Regions from separate parts of the Stenotrophomonas sp. YJH_SMC_29 genome, predicted to be linked through region 1. Evidence: riboswitches for the same ligand, from Rfam matches in the RefSeq annotation. Region 1 holds a riboswitch; the other holds the start of a gene.

Region 1 (7,946 bases):
AATCTGTACGTGCCGGACGTGCGCCCGGTCTGGACCGAATGCCGCCGCGTGCTCGCGCGCGATGGCATGTTGATGGCCAGCTTCTACAACCCGGTGCTGTTCGTCGGTGCGCGCGATCCGCAGCTCGATGCGCAGGGCCTGATCCGGCCGCAGTACGCCATTCCCTATTCGGACCTGGAAGACCTGCCCGCCGCCGAACGTGAGGCGAAACTCGCCCGCGGCGATGCGCTGACTTTTGGCCACAGCCTGACCGAACTGATCGGCGGCCAGCTGGATGCGGGGTTCGTCATCGATCGCTTCATGGAAGACTGGCAGCCGCAGCCGCGCTTCCTGATCGACCGCTACCTGCCCACGTTCCTGGCCACCCGCGCGCGCCGGATCGGCTGAGGCGGATCGGCGCAGAAACCAGCGGCGTACAATGGGCGGCCCCACGTCGTGCAGGTGCCGTCCCTTGTCGTATCCCTATCCGCTGGTCGTGTTCGACCTTGATGGCACGCTGGTCGACAGCGCAGCTGATATCGCCGAAGCACTGAACCGCACGCTGGAAGACATCGGCATGGCACGCGTGCCGGAAGCCACCGTGCTCGGCTGGATCGGCGACGGCGTGCGCCGCCTGGTCGAACAGGCCGTGCACGCCGCCGGTCGTGAGGTCGACCTGGCCGAGGTGATGCCGGTCTTCATGGTGCACTACCGCGAGTGCCTGCTGCGCAGCCCGCGCCTGTTCGATGGCGTGGCCGACGCACTGGCGCAGCTGCGCGCGCGCGACGTGCCACTGGCGATCTGCACCAATAAGCCCGAAGCACTGGTGCCGCCCCTGCTGCAGCACCTGGGCATTGGTGATGCGTTCGCGCTGGTACTGGGGGGCGATTCGCTGCCGCAGCGCAAGCCCAGTGGCGAACCGCTGCGGCACATCGCTACGCATTTCGCGCTGCCGGTGGACGCCTGCCTGATGGTGGGAGATTCGTTGACCGACTACCGCGCCGCCGAAGAGGCCGGCATGCCGATCGCGCTGGTGCGCTACGGCTACCCGCGCGGCCTGGATCTGGCCAGCGCGCATGCGGTGGCAGTGATCGACGACCTGCGTGAGTTGCCGGGGTTGGCCGCGGGCCGGTAACCCAGCCAACGCAACAGGTGGTGCCGGCCGCTGGCCGGCAACCCAGGGCCAACGCAACGGGTAGTGCCGGCCGCTGGCCGGCAATCCAGGGCCGACGCAACGGGTAGTGCCGGCCGCTGGCCGGCAACCCCGAGGACGTCGCCGAAGGTCATGATGTTGCCGCCCGCTGGCCGGCACCACCATGACCGTCGCGGTCATTTCGGCTGGTAACGCACGCTCAGCTGGTACTCGCGACCGGGCTGGTTGAACCACGCCACTGTTTCATAGCGGCGGTCGAACACGTTGGCAGCGCGCGCCAGCAGCGACCACGACGGCGTCAGTGCGTATTCGGCGCGAACATCCAGCGTACCGTAGCCGCCCACCTTCACCGCATTCGAGGCGTCGTCATAGCGCTTGCCCGCACCCTGCACGGTCAGGCCGGCACGGAAGTCCCCGAAGCGGCGATCGATGTCCAGGCGCGCGGTCTGCTGTGCACGACGCGGCAGCCAGTTGTCGAACTGGCTGCTGCCGCGGGTGCGGCTGCGCGGGTCGGTGTAGCTCAGCTGCGCGTTGAGGTCGAAGCCGGCCAGCAGCATGCCACCGGTCAGTTCGGCGCCGCGGATGCGCGCCTTCTCCACCTGCTGCATCCTGAACGTCGACGCATCGTAGGTGATCAGGTCATCGATGCGGGTCTCGTACACATCCAGGCCCCAATGCCAGCCCTGGCCCTGCTGCGAAACCCCCAGGTTGGCACTCTTGGACTTCTCCGGCTTCAACGTCGGCACGCCGCTCCACGGGTCGTACAGGTCGCTGAAGGTCGGCGCCTTGAACGCGGTGCCGTAGCTGGCATTGCCGCGCAGGCCGTGTCCCAGTTCCATCGCCCAGCCGACACTGCCGGTGGCATGGTTGCCGAACTGCTGGTTGTCGTCGTTGCGCGCACTGGCCTGTAGCTGGTGGCGACCAAAGCGGCCCTGGTACTGCACGAACACGCCGGTGTTGCGACGGCTGTCGACCAGATAGCCGGCACTGCTGCCATCCAGGTTGTCCTGGCTCCAGTCCACACCGGTGCTCAGCAGCTGGCCCTCGGCCAAGCCGATGTCACCCTGCAGCGAGGCGCTGTCGCGGTGGGTCTGCGCACTGCCACGCGCACCGAAGTCGCCGAAGTTGTCCGACTCGTTGTCGCTGCGGCCGACATTGGCGGTCAATGCCAGGCGCTCGGACGGGGTGTAGCGCACCTTGCCGGCCAGCACCTGCTGACGGGTTTCCGAGTAGTTGTAGTAGCCGTCGTAGTGGTTCTTGCCGTCGGCACGCAGTGCGCTGCCTTCCACGCTCCACTGGTCGTTGAAGGTGTAGCCGCCGCGCAGGCTCTTGGACAGGTTGCGGTAGCCGTCACGGTCATGTTCGTCGGCAAAGCAACCGGTGAACAGCGTTGCCGAGCCGCGGCAGGCATCGATGCCATCAGAATGCTGGTAGGCGATGTCGGCGCCGAACCAGCCGCGCTCGGTACCGCCGCCGATGCCGCCGCTGGCCTCGCGCAGGCCGTTGCTGCCACCGCCGAGCTGGAAGTGCGGCGCGAAATCGCCCGGGGTGCGGCGGGTGAAGATCTGGATCACGCCGCCGATGGCGTCGGCACCGTACAGGCTGGACTGCGGGCCACGCACGATTTCCACGCGCTCGATCTGCGCCAGCGGCAGGTCCTGGTACATCGCCAGGCCGAGGTCGGCGCTGTTGATGCGCACGCCATCGACCAGCACCACGGTGTGGCCCGAGTTGGTGCCGCGCAGGAACAGCGAGCTCTGCTTGCCCAGCCCGCCGGCATTGGTCAGGTTGATGCCGGCGCGGCCGCGCAGCAGTTCCTGCAGTGAAGTCGCCTGGCTGGATTCGATCTGGGCGCGGTCGATCACCTGCGCCGGCGCGATGCTGTCCTGCAGGGCGATCGGGGTGCGGGTGGCGGTGACCAGGATCTGGTCGAGCGCGGTGGTGTCATCGGCGGCCTGGGCCAGCGCGGGCAGGGCGGCCAGCACGGCCAGGGACAGCATTCGGGATTGCAGCTTCATGGGGGACTCCAGGTGCCACGCACGCCCGCGTGGCGAAGGGGAGGAGCCGCGAAGGCAGGCATGCGCCGACGCCGCAGCGCAGGCTGCGGTCATCCAGCGCCATGCCCACCGCATCGCGACCTGAGGCTTCCGGGCCGGTCTCCGGGCTTGCCGCCGGGTGGCCGGGGGGCCACCGTCCAGGCGCCTTCCCATGCACAGGGCACAGTGGCGTTGTTGCCTGGAACTGACGTGCTTACCGTTGCGGGGGCAGCGCCGGCATGGCGTGGAATCACGCGTCACCGGCTTCCCGTTTCAACCTGCCGGCCGTGGCCGCAGGTCACCTGGAAGTGCGCGCAGTCTAAGTCATCGCCTGCCGGGGGCGTTAGAGTATCGGCCTCTTCACGTTCGTGCGAGCCACCATGGTTGCGAAGGATCGCCTGCAGTTTCTCGATGCCCTGCGTGGCCTGGCGGCCGTATACGTAGTGCTGTACCACGTGCAATCAATGCCGGCACCGGCACTACCGGTGTCGGCCGGCTGGTTGCCTGCCGTGCACATGGGAGCCACCGGGGTTGCGCTGTTCTTCGTCATCAGTGCATTTTCCCTGTGCTACACCATGCCCCGGCACCAAGCCACCGGCCGACCGCTGCTGAGCTTCTACCTGCATCGATTCCTTCGCATCGCGCCGCTCTTCTATGTGCTGTTGATGTTCTCCCTGTTCCGTGATGGCCGCGGCGACCATGTAGGCCATTCATGGGGGGAGATCGCGGCCAACCTGTCCTTCACTTTCAACTTGTTCCCGGGCTGGGAAACGGGAATCGTGTGGGCCAGTTGGGCCGTGGGCGTGGAGATGCTGTTCTACGCCATTTTCCCCGCGCTCTACGTCTTGGTCGGCAAGGCGCGCAGCGCCTGGGGACTGCTGATCGGGCTACTGGCGCTGGTGGTGCTGGCCTGGACGGGTGTGCTGGGCCAGCGTATCCAGGCCTCGCTGGGTGACTACGGATGGTTGCGCCATGCCCCGGTCTTCGCGATGGGGCTGGTGGGCTTCCACGCCTTTGGTGCACTCGCCCGGTTGCCGGTGCCGCGCGCGCGGCGGTGGGCACACCGCCTGAACCTGGCGGGTGTGCTGTTGCTGCTCCTGGCCGCGTCCTCGACGACGTGGGGTGCCGCCGGTCCCTGGCAATGGCATTTGGCGGGGCTGGGCTACCTGGCCTTGATACTGGGCTTCTCGCAGTGCCCGCCGCGTTGGCTCGTGAACCGGATCACCGCATGGCTGGGCACGGTGAGTTACTCGCTCTATCTCGGGCATCCGATCGTCATCGCGGTGCTCGGTCCGGTGTTCGCGCGGGTGCTTGCCGTCCAGGGCAACAGTGTTGGCTATCTGTTGTGTGCGGCGATGACGCTGTCGGTGGTACTGCCGCTGGCTGCACTCGGCCATCGATTCGTAGAAGCACCGATGATCCGCTTGGGCAAGCGGCTGATGTCGCCCGCCGTGCCAGCGCGCAGCGCTGCTGCAGGTGGGCAGGCAGAGGGCGGCGCACGCTAGAATGAAGCGCCCCGTCGCGGGGCATCAGTTCTGGAAGTGTTGCCCATGATCCTGTTCCAACCGCTACCGATCCCCGCCGCTGATCTGTTCGAAGCGCCGCCGCGCCGGCAGGTACAGACCGGCCGGCAGCGATGATCCTCGACCTGGTCCGCCATGCCGGCAACGGTCGGGATGAGTTCCTCGATGGCCGCAGCGATCCACCGCAGCTGGCCCGCCTGCCGCAGGAACTGGTCGATGCCTACGCCGCGCAGCCCTGGGAGCGGGTGATCAGTTCGCCGCGGCTGCGCTCGCTGCACACGGCGATGGCCCTGGCCACCCCGCGCGGGCTGGACGTGGAAGCAGACGAGGAATGGGAAGAGCTGGATTTCGGCGATTGGGACGGGCAGTCGCTGTTCGACCTGCCGGAGGATGCACTCGCTGCCTTCCACGCCGATCCGCATGCGTTCCCACCGCCGAACGGCGAAAGCTGGGGCCACTTCGAGCGGCGCATCGCGCGCGCGCTCGACCGCCTGCTGGACGAGGATGATCCGGTGCCGACGCTGGTGGTCAGCCACGGTGGCCCGCTGCGCATGGTGCTGTCGCAGGTCTGCGGCCTGCCGATGTCGCTGTGCTGGGCGCTGCGCATCGACCACGGCACGCGCCTGCGGGTATGGCTGGAACGTGGCGAAGCCGGGCTGGCAGGCGAGCTGCTGGAACTGCAGCAGCCGTAACCCCTCGCTAGTGCCGGCCGCTGGCCGGCAGCCTCGGGAGCGCTGCGAAGATCATGCAGTTGCCGGCCAGCGGCCGGCACTACCGGTGCTATCAATCCTCGTCCGCATCCTCGGCAACGCTGTCTTCAGCGTCATCGTCGGCATCGAAGCGCTGTTCGTGCACCGGGCCCGAGGCGGGGCCGGCCGCCTTCAGCGGATGCGCGGCGATGCGTGCTTCGTAATCCTGCACCAGCGCCTCACGCTGCGGCTCACTGAGTTCCTGCCAGTGGCAGTCCAGCAACGCGCCTTCCAGCGAGTACAGCAGGTTCAGGCTGGGCTTGAAGCCGGCGCGCTTGACCTTGACGAAGGCGCCCACCGCACCGATCGCGACCAGATCCTCGCGGCTGCGCAGACCGACCTGGCGCAGCCAGGCCGCGCTCTTGGGGCCGATGTTGCGCAGCTTGGGTGCGCTCATCCCAGCGCCTCGACGAATACCCGGGCGATGGCTTCCAGGCCGGCCTGGTCGTCGGCATCGAAGCGGCCGATCTTCGGGCTGTCGATGTCGAACACGCCGATCAGTTCATCACCGCGCAGCAGCGGAACCACCAGTTCCGAGCGCGAGGCCGAATCGCAGGCGATGTGGCCGGGGAAGGCATCGACGTCGTCCACGCGCTGGGTCACGCGCTGGCTGGCGGCGGCACCGCACACGCCCTTGTCCAGCGGGATGCGCACGCAGGCCGGCAGGCCCTGGAACGGGCCGACCACCAGTTCCTTGCCGTCGTACAGGTAGAAGCCCACCCAGTTCAGGTCGGGCAGGGCGTGGTAGACCAGTGCGGAGAGGTTGGCCGCGTTGGCGATGCGGTCGGACTCGGCGTAGACCAGGCCACGGGCCTGTTCCAGCAGCTGGGCGTATTGTTCCGGCTTGCTGCCGGTGAGCGAGGCGTTGGCGAACATGCCCGCAGTCTAGCAAGCGCGCCGGGCCGGCGATAATGCACGCTCTGTTGCCCTGTTGGAGCCCATCGATGCCGTTGCCCGCTACGCTGCCGCCCGCCCTGTTCATCACCGGCACCGACACCGAAATCGGCAAGACCGCGGCCAGCACCGCGCTGCTGCATGCGCTGCGCCGGCGCGGCCTGCGCGCGGTGGGCATGAAGCCGGTGGCCAGTGGCAGCGAAGACCTGGGGCAGGGCCTGCGCAACGAGGACGCGTTGGCCCTGCAGGCGGCCAGCTGGCCGGTGCCGGACTATGCCGATCTGAACCCGTACGCGCTGCGGCAGCCGCTGGCACCGGAGCTGGCCGCTGCCGAGGACGGCGTGCAGGTGCAACTGGCGCCGATCGTGGCCGCGTTCGCGCGACTGCGCGCGCAGGCCGACATCGTCGTGGTGGAGGGCGTCGGTGGGTGGCTGGCACCGGTCTCGGCCACGCTGGACCAGCTCGACCTGGTGCGAGCACTGCAGTTGCCGGTGCTGCTGGTGGTGGGCATGCGGCTGGGCTGCGTGAACCATGCGCGCCTGACCGCGCAGTCGCTGCAGGCCAGTGGCGTGGAGTGCCTGGGCTGGATCGGCAACCACATCGACCCGGCCATGCAGCGCCAGGACGAGAACATCGCCACGCTGCGGCAGCGGCTGCCGATGCCGTGCTGGGGACGGCTGCCCCATCTGCCGGGGGCGGACGGCGAAGCGCTGAGCGCGCACCTGCTCGATTGATCCTGGGTAGTGCCGGCCGCTGGCCGGCAACTGCATCCACCCGGTGATCCCGATGGTGCCGGCCAACGGCCGGCACTACCGTGCTGCAGCCGCCAGCTCCCGTGCGATCGCACCCAGCCGCTCCACCGCACCGGTGAAGCGCGCATCCAGCGTCTGGCAGCACGACAGGCGCAGGCAGTGGCGATAGCGCGCACCGCGCGAATACACCTGGCCGGGCATGAACACGATGTCCTCCTGCAGCGCTCGCTCGAACAGCTCGCGCGTGTCCACGCCCGGCAGTTCCAGCCAGAGCAGGAAGCCGCCCTGCGGTTCGGTCGCGCGGGTCCCGGCCGGGAAGTGTTCGGCCACCAGCTGGCGCAGCCGTCCCACCTGTTCGCGGTACAGCCGGCGCATGCGGTGCAGGTGATGCTCGTAGCTGCCCGCCTCCAGATACGCCGCGACCGCATCGCCGAGCAGTTGTGGCTCGCCGCCGGTGGACTGGAATTTCAGCAGCGCGATGCGTTCGGCGAAGCGGCCGCCATCCAGCCAGCCGATGCGGTAATCCGGCGCCAGCGTCTTGGAAAAGCCTCCCACGACCATCACCCAGCCGTCGCGATCGAAGGCTTTCAGCAACGGAGCCGGTGGCTCGCAGAACTGCAGCTCGGCATACACCGCATCCTCGATCAGCGGCAGCTGGCGTGCATTGACCAGCTCGGCCAGGCGCTGCTTGGCAGCGGTCGGCATGGTACAGCCCAGCGGATTGTGCACGGTGGGCATCACCACCAGTGCGGCCAGCGGCGTGTGCTCCAGCATCGCCTCCAGCGCATCGACCTCCAGGCCGTGCTGCGGATGGGTGGGCAGCTCGATGGCCTGCAGGCCGAGGTTGGCCAGCAACGGGT
Region 2 (7,946 bases), on a different contig from region 1:
CGTCTTCATCGGGCGATTCGAGCCCTTCCACAACGGCCACGCCGCCGTTGCCCGCCTGGCCCTGAGCCGGGCCCGCAAGCTGATCTTCCTGGTCGGCTCTGCCGATACCCCCCGCAGCCTCCGCAATCCCTGGACCGTGGCCGAACGTGCCGTGATGATCCAGGCGGCCCTCGACGGCCATGGCGACCGCCTGCTGATCCGCCCGCTGCGTGACCACCTGTACAACGAAGCACAGTGGATCGCCAACGTGCAGCGCCAGGTGGCTGACGCCCTGCGCAACGACGGCGCCGCCGCCGATGCCAGAGTCGGCCTGATCGGCATGGACAAGGATGCGTCCAGCTACTACCTGCGCGAGTTCCCGCAGTGGCCGCTGGTGGACGTGCAGCACACCGCCACGCTGTCGGCCACCGAACTGCGGCGTTACCTGTTCGAGGCCGGCGACGTGGACTTCCACGGTGCATTGCTGATGCTGCGTGGCAATGTGCCGGCGCCGGTGTTCGACATGCTCGAAGCGTTCCGCAAGAGCGCGCCGGCCTATGCCCAGCTGGTGGCCGAGTACCGCTTCATCGAACAGTACAAGGCCGCCTGGAAGGATGCGCCCTACGCGCCGACCTTCGTCACCACCGATGCGGTGGTGGTGCATTCGGGCCACGTGCTGCTGGTGCGCCGCCGCTCGGAACCCGGCAAGGGGCTGTGGGCATTGCCCGGCGGTTTCGTCGGCCAGGAACAGAGCCTGCTCGACAGCTGCCTGCGCGAGCTGCGCGAGGAAACCCGGCTGAAGATCCCGCTGCCGGTGCTGAAGGGGTCACTGAAGGGCCAGCAGGTCTTCGACCACCCCGACCGCAGCCAGCGCGGCCGCACCATCACCCACGGTTTCCACTTCGAATTCCCCGCCGGCGAGCTGCCGCCGGTGCGCGGCGGCGATGACGCCGACAAGGCGCGCTGGATACCGGTGAGTGAAGCCCTGGACATGGGCCCGCAGCTGTTCGAAGACCACCTGCACATCCTGGAGTATTTCCTCGGCCGCGGCTGACAGGCCCGGCCTCCCCACCGGCGGATAGACCGCTGGTGCCACCCGACGCGAAGGAGCTTCCGTCATGCACTACCTCGATAATCTTCTCCTCAACACCGACAGCTACAAGGCCAGCCATTGGCTGCAGTACCCCCCGGGTACCGATGCCACGTTCTTCTACGTCGAATCACGTGGCGGCCTGCACGATCGCACGGTGTTCTTCGGCCTGCAGGCGATCCTCAAGGACGCACTGGCGCGGTCGGTCACCCACGCCGACATCGACGACGCTGCTGCGGTGTTCGCCGCGCATGGCGAACCGTTCAACGAGACCGGCTGGCGCGATATCGTCGACCGGCTTGGCGGCCACCTGCCGGTACGCATCCGTGCCGTGCCCGAGGGCAGCGTGGTGCCCACCCACCAGGCACTGATGACGATCGAGTCGACCGATCCGGCCGCGTTCTGGGTGCCGTCGTACCTGGAAACGCTGCTGCTGCGCGTGTGGTATCCGGTCACCGTGGCCACCATCAGCTGGCACGCACGGCAGACGATTGCCGCGTCCCTGCAGCAGACCAGCGACGATCCGCAGGGGCAGCTGCCGTTCAAGCTGCACGACTTCGGCGCGCGCGGTGTATCGAGCCTGGAATCGGCCGCGCTCGGCGGTGCCGCGCACCTGGTCAACTTCCTCGGCACCGATACCGTATCGGCCCTGTGCCTGGCCCGCGCGCACTATCACGCGCCGATGGCCGGCTATTCGATTCCCGCCGCCGAGCACAGCACCATCACCAGCTGGGGCCGCGAGCGTGAAGTGGACGCCTACCGCAACATGCTGCGCCAGTTCGGCAAGCCCGGTGCGATCGTAGCGGTCGTGTCGGACAGCTATGACATCTACCGCGCGATCAGCGAGCACTGGGGTACCACCCTGCGCGATGCAGTGATCGCCTCGGGCGCCACCCTGGTCATCCGTCCCGACTCGGGCGACCCGGTGGAGGTGGTGGCCGAAAGCCTGCGGCGGCTGGATGAAGCGTTCGGCCACGTGATCAACGGCAAGGGCTATCGCGTGCTCAACCACGTGCGGGTGATCCAGGGCGATGGCATCAACCCCGACACGATCCGCGCCATCCTGCAGCGCATCACGGGCGACGGTTACGCGGCCGACAACGTGGCCTTCGGCATGGGCGGCGCCCTGCTGCAGCGACTGGACCGCGACACGCAGAAGTTCGCGCTGAAGTGCTCGGCGGCACGGGTCGACGGTGAGTGGGTCGATGTATACAAGGATCCGGTCACCGATGCCGGCAAGACCAGCAAGCGTGGCCGCATGCGCCTGCTGCGCCGCCTGGATGACGGCAGCCTGCATACGGTGTCACTGCCGGCCAACGGCGACGACACCCTGCCGGTCGGCTTCGAGGACGCGATGGTGACCGTGTGGGAGAACGGGCGCCTGCTGTACGACCAGCGGCTGGACGACATCCGGGCCCGGGCGGCGGCGGGACGCTGAAGGCGTTTGCGGGAGTCAGGGCCCGGTGCGGGTCAACGGGGATCCGACCCCAGGCTTGACCCCTGCGGCCAACAGGTCCACCTTGCACACGCCGAAGGTATCCCTGCCGTGTCTGGATGGTGGCAGGGATTTAAACGGGAATCCGGTGAAGGCGCCTGGCGCGCCCATTCCGGAGCTGCCCCGCAGCGGTGAATGGAAACGAATCCTGCCAACAGCACTGGGCTCACGCCTGGGAAGCGGCAGGGAGTAGGTGGGCTGCGGCCCGTGTCCATCAGCCCGAATACCGGCCCCGGCCGGGGGACACGACCGTCCCCTGATTCGACCTGGACTCTCCGCGGGGAGGGTGCCGGGGCCGTCGCCGTCCTGCGCGCGCAGGCGGTGTGGCCGCGCGCGTCCTGTTCACGGTATCCGGCCAGCCCGCTTCCACGCCCTGACGCACCCGACGATGACCGAGTTCCAACGCCCCACCCTGACCCTGCCCGCCGACGGCAAGCGCCTGCTGCTGCATTCATGCTGCGCGCCCTGTTCCGGCGAAGTGATGGAAGCGATCACCGCCTCCGGGATCGACTACGCGATCTTCTTCTACAACCCGAACATCCACCCGGTGAAGGAGTACGAGCTGCGCAAGCAGGAGAACATCCGCTTCGCCGAGCAGCACGGCATTCCGTTCATCGATTGCGACTACGACACCGACAACTGGTTCAGCCGCGCACGCGGCATGGAGAACGAACCCGAGCGCGGCATCCGCTGCACGATGTGCTTCGACATGCGTTTCGAACGCACCGCGCTGTACGCGCACGAAAACGGCTACGACACCATCAGTTCGTCGCTGGGCATCTCGCGCTGGAAGAACATGGCGCAGATCAACGACTGCGGCATCCGTGCCGCCTCGCGCTATGAAGGCCTGCAGTACTGGGACTACAACTGGCGCAAGGGCGGCGGTGCCAGCCGCATGGTCGAGATCAGCAAGCGCGAGCAGTTCTACCAGCAGGAGTACTGCGGCTGCGTGTACTCGCTGCGCGATGCCAACCGCCACCGCCGCGAGAACGGCCGCGAGCGCATCAGGATCGGCCTGCTGTACTACGGACAGGACGCTGGGACGCCGCAGGGCGATTGACGTGTGCGCATGGGGCGGCCACGCTGGTCGCCCCTTCTGTTGTACCGGAACTGCCATGACCGCCCTGCCCGCCGATGTCGCCCTGCTGGTGATCGACCTGCAGCCGGACTTCATGCCCGGGGGCGCCCTGGCCTGCGACCAGGGCGATGCGCTGGTGGCCCCCATTGCCGGACTGTTGGCGCAACGCCGCTACCGCACGGTGGTGGCGACCCAGGACTGGCACCCGGCCGACCATGCCTCGTTCGCCAGCCAGCACCCGGGCCAGCGTCCGTTCGAGAGCATCCTGCTGCACGCGCAGCCGCAGACCCTGTGGCCCGACCACTGCGTGCAGGGCAGCGCCGGTGCCGCCCTGCACCCGGGCGTGGACTGGACCACGGCCGACCTGATCCTGCGCAAGGGCACGCGCCAACAGGTGGATTCGTACAGCGCTTTCCGCGAGAACCACGGCCCCGAGGGCGAGCGCCCGGCCACCGGCCTGGCCGGCTGGCTGCATGAGCGGCGCATCCGCGAAGTGCACGTGTGCGGCCTGGCCCGCGATTACTGCGTGCTGTGGAGCGCGCAGGACGCAGTGAAGTCCGGCTTCCGGGTGAAGTTCCTGTGGGACCTGACCCGGCCGGTGACCGAAGCCAATGACGCGATGGTGCGCGAGGCGCTGGGCAAGGCGGGAATCGCGATCGCCTGACCCACAACGGTCGTGCCGGCCGCTGGCCGGCTACCTGCGGATGTCGCCTCTGCCGCTTGCAGGGGCCCGGCCAAGGGCAACACAATGAGCCATCCAGCCCTCCAATTACGCCCCCCTACAGATCGCGGGACGGCCGAACCGGGGGCTTTTTCATTGGATGAATGCAGGAAGGCAATGGCATGCCAACGGCGATTCTCATCGATGGTGGTTACTTCGTTAAGCGGTTCCGCCGTATCGAACCTCACAACGCCAACAACGCCGAACGTGCCGCGGAAGTAGCCCATCGGTGGGCACTCGCGCACCTGACCTCCTCAGGTTGTCAGCGACGGGAACTCTATCGGATCTTCTTCTACGACTGTCCGCCCCTGCAGAAGCGAATGCACAACCCGATCTCGGGCACCTGCATCAACTATGCGCGCTCACCCGAGGCGCTCTTCAGAATCGATCTGCACGAAACCCTGAAACAGAAACGCAAAGTGGCACTGCGCCTTGGTCACCTCGCGGATTCCAGTTCGTGGACAACCGATTCCCGAACGCTCGATGCACTTCTGAAAGGCAAGCGCTCATTCTCCACGCTCCTGCCCGAGGATCTGCACCCGGAGGTCAGACAGAAGGGCGTGGATATGCGCATCGGCCTGGACATCTCCTCGCTTTCCCTCAAACGACAAGTCCGTCAGATTGTTCTGGTCGCTGGTGATGCCGACTTCATCCCCGCTGCCAAGCTCGCGCGACGCGAAGGCGTGGACTTTGTCCTGGACCCCATGTGGTCTCCGATACCCCAAGGACTTCTGGAGCATATCGACGGTGTTCGCTCCACCTGCCCCAGGCCTGCAAACAGGAAGGAAGGGAAGGCAGTGATCGAACACGCGATGGTGGGTGCAACCCGACCCTAGCGGAACACCACCGTGCGGTGCCCGTTGAGCAGGATGCGGTGCTCCACATGGCGGCGCACGGCACGCGCCAGCACCAGCGATTCGGTATCGCTGCCCAGCCGCACCAGTTCACGCGGTGCCATCGCGTGGTCCACCCGGGCCACGTCCTGTTCGATGATCGGGCCTTCGTCCAGATCCTCGGTCACGTAGTGCGCGGTGGCACCGATGATCTTGACCCCGCGCGCGTGTGCCTGGTGGTAGGGCTGCGCGCCCTTGAAGCTGGGCAGGAAGCTGTGGTGGATGTTGATCGCACGGCCGGCCAGCGCGCGGCACAGCGTGGGTGACAGGATCTGCATGTAGCGCGCCAGCACCACCAGGTCGATGCGCTCGCGCTCGACCAGATCGATGATCTGCTGCTCCTGCACCGCGCGCGTATCGGCGGTCACCGGCAGGTGGTGGAACGGCACCTGGTAGGAGGCGGCCAATGGCGCGAAGTCGGCGTGGTTGGACGCCACCGCCGCGATGTCGACCTTCAGCTGGCCGCTGTGGGCGCGGAACAGCAGGTCGTTGAGGCAATGCCCCTGTTTGCTGACCAGCACCAGCAGGCGTGCGCGGCGGCGGCCATCGTGCAGCTGCCAGTCCATGCCGAAGTCCTGGGCGAGCGTGGCCATCGCGGCGTGCACGGTCTCCAGCGGCAGGCCGGCGTCACGGTCGAAATGCACGCGCAGGAAGAAGCGGCCGCTTTCCTCGTCGCCGAACTGCTGGGCGTCGAGGATGTTGCAGCCGTGGTCGAACAGCAGGCCGGACACGCGATAGACGATGCCGGTACGGTCGGGGCAGGACAGGGTGAGGATGGAATCGGGGCGCATCGGCACAGTGTAGGGCAGCATCCTGCCCAGCGGCGGGATGATCGCCGATGCAGCCGAACCGATGGGTTCAGTCCCAAGCGATACTTGGCCTCCATCGTGGCAAGCTGGCTGGTCATGAACCTGTTGCAACTGATCCGCAGCTTCACCCGCACCGCAGAGACCGGCAGCATTGCCGCCGCGGCCCGCATCCTTGGCATCAGTGCCACCGCAGTCGGGCAGAACATCAACCGGCTGGAGGCGCATCTGGGCGTACGGCTGCTGAACCGCAGCACGCGCCAGCTGGCGCTCAGCGAAGCCGGGGCGCTGTACCTGGCGCAGGTGCGCCACATCGAGGCCGACCTGGCGCGCGCGCAGGCGATGGTCACCTCCGGCGACATCGAACCGGCTGGGCCGCTGCGCATCGCCTGCAGCAGTGCGTTCGGCCGCCATGTGCTGGCGCCGTTGCTGCCTTCGCTGCAGCAGCGCTACCCGCAACTGCAGCTGGAGCTGCGCCTGACCGACCGCGCCGTGCAGCATGGCCCGGAAGCGGTGGATGCCAGCATCCGCATCGGGGCGCAGCTGGAGGACGGGGTGGTCGCGCGGCAGCTGGCGCGTGTTCCGTTCGTGTTCTGCGCCTCGCCCGCCTACCTTAAGGCCCATGGCACGCCGCAGGAACCCGCTGAACTGGGTCGCCATCGCGGGCTGCTGCACCGCTTTCCCACCGATGGCCGGCCATTGCGCTGGGGCCTGCTGAAGGACGGCCAGCGTGTGGACGCTGCGCTGCCGCCCAGCATGGTCTGCGATGACATCGATGCGCTGGCGTCGCTGGCGGTGGCCGGTGCCGGCATCACCCGGCTGGCCGCGTTCGTGGCCGAGCCATGCCTGCGCGATGGCCGCCTGCAGGCAGTGTTCGGCGCCGACAGCGCGTGGCGGCCGGAACCGATGGACGTCTATTTCTGCGTCAGCGACCGCCGCGACTTCACCGCCAAGATCCGCGCGCTGTTCGAACACCTGCGGGCCGGCATGGCGCCGGCCTGGCGGGTGTGAGCCTCAGCGCGCCTTGAACACGCCGCGTGCCTCGCGCGGCTCGCAGCGCATGTACTGCGGCGCCGCGTCCACGCTGTCACGCAGGGCAGCGGCGGCATGCCACGGCCAGCGCGGGTCGTAGAGAATGCCGCGCGCCAGCGCCACGGCATCGGCGTGGCGATGGCGCAGGATCGATTCAGCCTGCTCGGGCTCGGTGATCATGCCCACCGCGATGACCGGCATGCGCACCTTGGCCTTGATCGCCGCCGCGAACGGCACCTGGTAACCGGGGCCGACGGTGATCTTCTGGCGCTCGTCCAGGCCGCCGCTGGAGACATGCAGGACGTTGCAGCCGCGCGCGTCCAGCACCTGGGCCAGTGCTTCGCTCTGCACCAGGTCCCAGCCACCCTCGACCCAGTCGCTGGCGGAAATGCGCACGCCCACCGCGACCTTGTCCGACACCGCCGCGCGTACCGCGTCGAACACTTCCACCAGCAGGCGCAGGCGGTTCGGCAGCGAGCCGCCATAACCGTCGGTACGGTGGTTGCTCAACGGCGACAGGAACTGGTGCAGCAGGTAACCGTGCGCGGCATGCAGCTCGATCAGCTCGAAGCCCAGGCGCTCGGCACGCACCGCACTGGCGGCGAACGCGGCGATCACTTCGGCAATGCCCGCCTCGTCCAGTGCCTGCGGCGCCGCATCGGCGGCGTGGAACGGCAGCGGCGACGGCGCCACGGTGGCCCAGCCACGCGCATCATCGGCCGCCAGCTGGCCACCGCCGTCCCAGGGGCGGGCGGTGGATGCCTTGCGGCCGGCATGGCCCAGCTGGATGCCCAGCGGCATCGGCGACCAGCGGCGGATGCTGGCCAGTACCTGTGCCAACGCGGCCTCGGT

What was found. A riboswitch is a leader RNA that binds a small molecule or an ion and turns the genes downstream of it on or off. The one in region 1 is predicted to bind cobalamin.
Region 2: linked by a shared signal. The riboswitch ahead of AC5P9I_RS11785 (epoxyqueuosine reductase QueH) and the one ahead of btuB (TonB-dependent vitamin B12 receptor) in region 1 are both predicted to bind cobalamin.

What each region holds. Positions count from the first base shown of each region.
Region 1 is NZ_JCAFUK010000019.1:52,782-60,727, reverse strand. It holds gene AC5P9I_RS17945 (class I SAM-dependent methyltransferase) at 1-387, shown strand, start outside; gene gph (phosphoglycolate phosphatase) at 452-1,114, shown strand; gene btuB (TonB-dependent vitamin B12 receptor) at 1,309-3,150, opposite strand; cobalamin riboswitch at 3,266-3,489, opposite strand; gene AC5P9I_RS17930 (acyltransferase family protein) at 3,549-4,673, shown strand; gene AC5P9I_RS17925 (histidine phosphatase family protein) at 4,805-5,383, shown strand; gene AC5P9I_RS17920 (TfoX/Sxy family protein) at 5,475-5,837, opposite strand; gene AC5P9I_RS17915 (GAF domain-containing protein) at 5,834-6,316, opposite strand; gene bioD (dethiobiotin synthase) at 6,385-7,068, shown strand; gene AC5P9I_RS17905 (aminotransferase-like domain-containing protein) at 7,144-7,946, opposite strand, start outside.
Region 2 is NZ_JCAFUK010000009.1:104,789-112,734, reverse strand. It holds gene AC5P9I_RS11795 (bifunctional nicotinamide-nucleotide adenylyltransferase/Nudix hydroxylase) at 1-1,033, shown strand, start outside; gene AC5P9I_RS11790 (nicotinate phosphoribosyltransferase) at 1,098-2,507, shown strand; cobalamin riboswitch at 2,586-2,813, shown strand; gene AC5P9I_RS11785 (epoxyqueuosine reductase QueH) at 2,953-3,624, shown strand; gene pncA (bifunctional nicotinamidase/pyrazinamidase) at 3,680-4,306, shown strand; gene AC5P9I_RS11775 (NYN domain-containing protein) at 4,486-5,199, shown strand; gene purU (formyltetrahydrofolate deformylase) at 5,196-6,047, opposite strand; gene AC5P9I_RS11765 (LysR family transcriptional regulator) at 6,162-7,073, shown strand; gene AC5P9I_RS11760 (NADH:flavin oxidoreductase/NADH oxidase) at 7,077-7,946, opposite strand, start outside.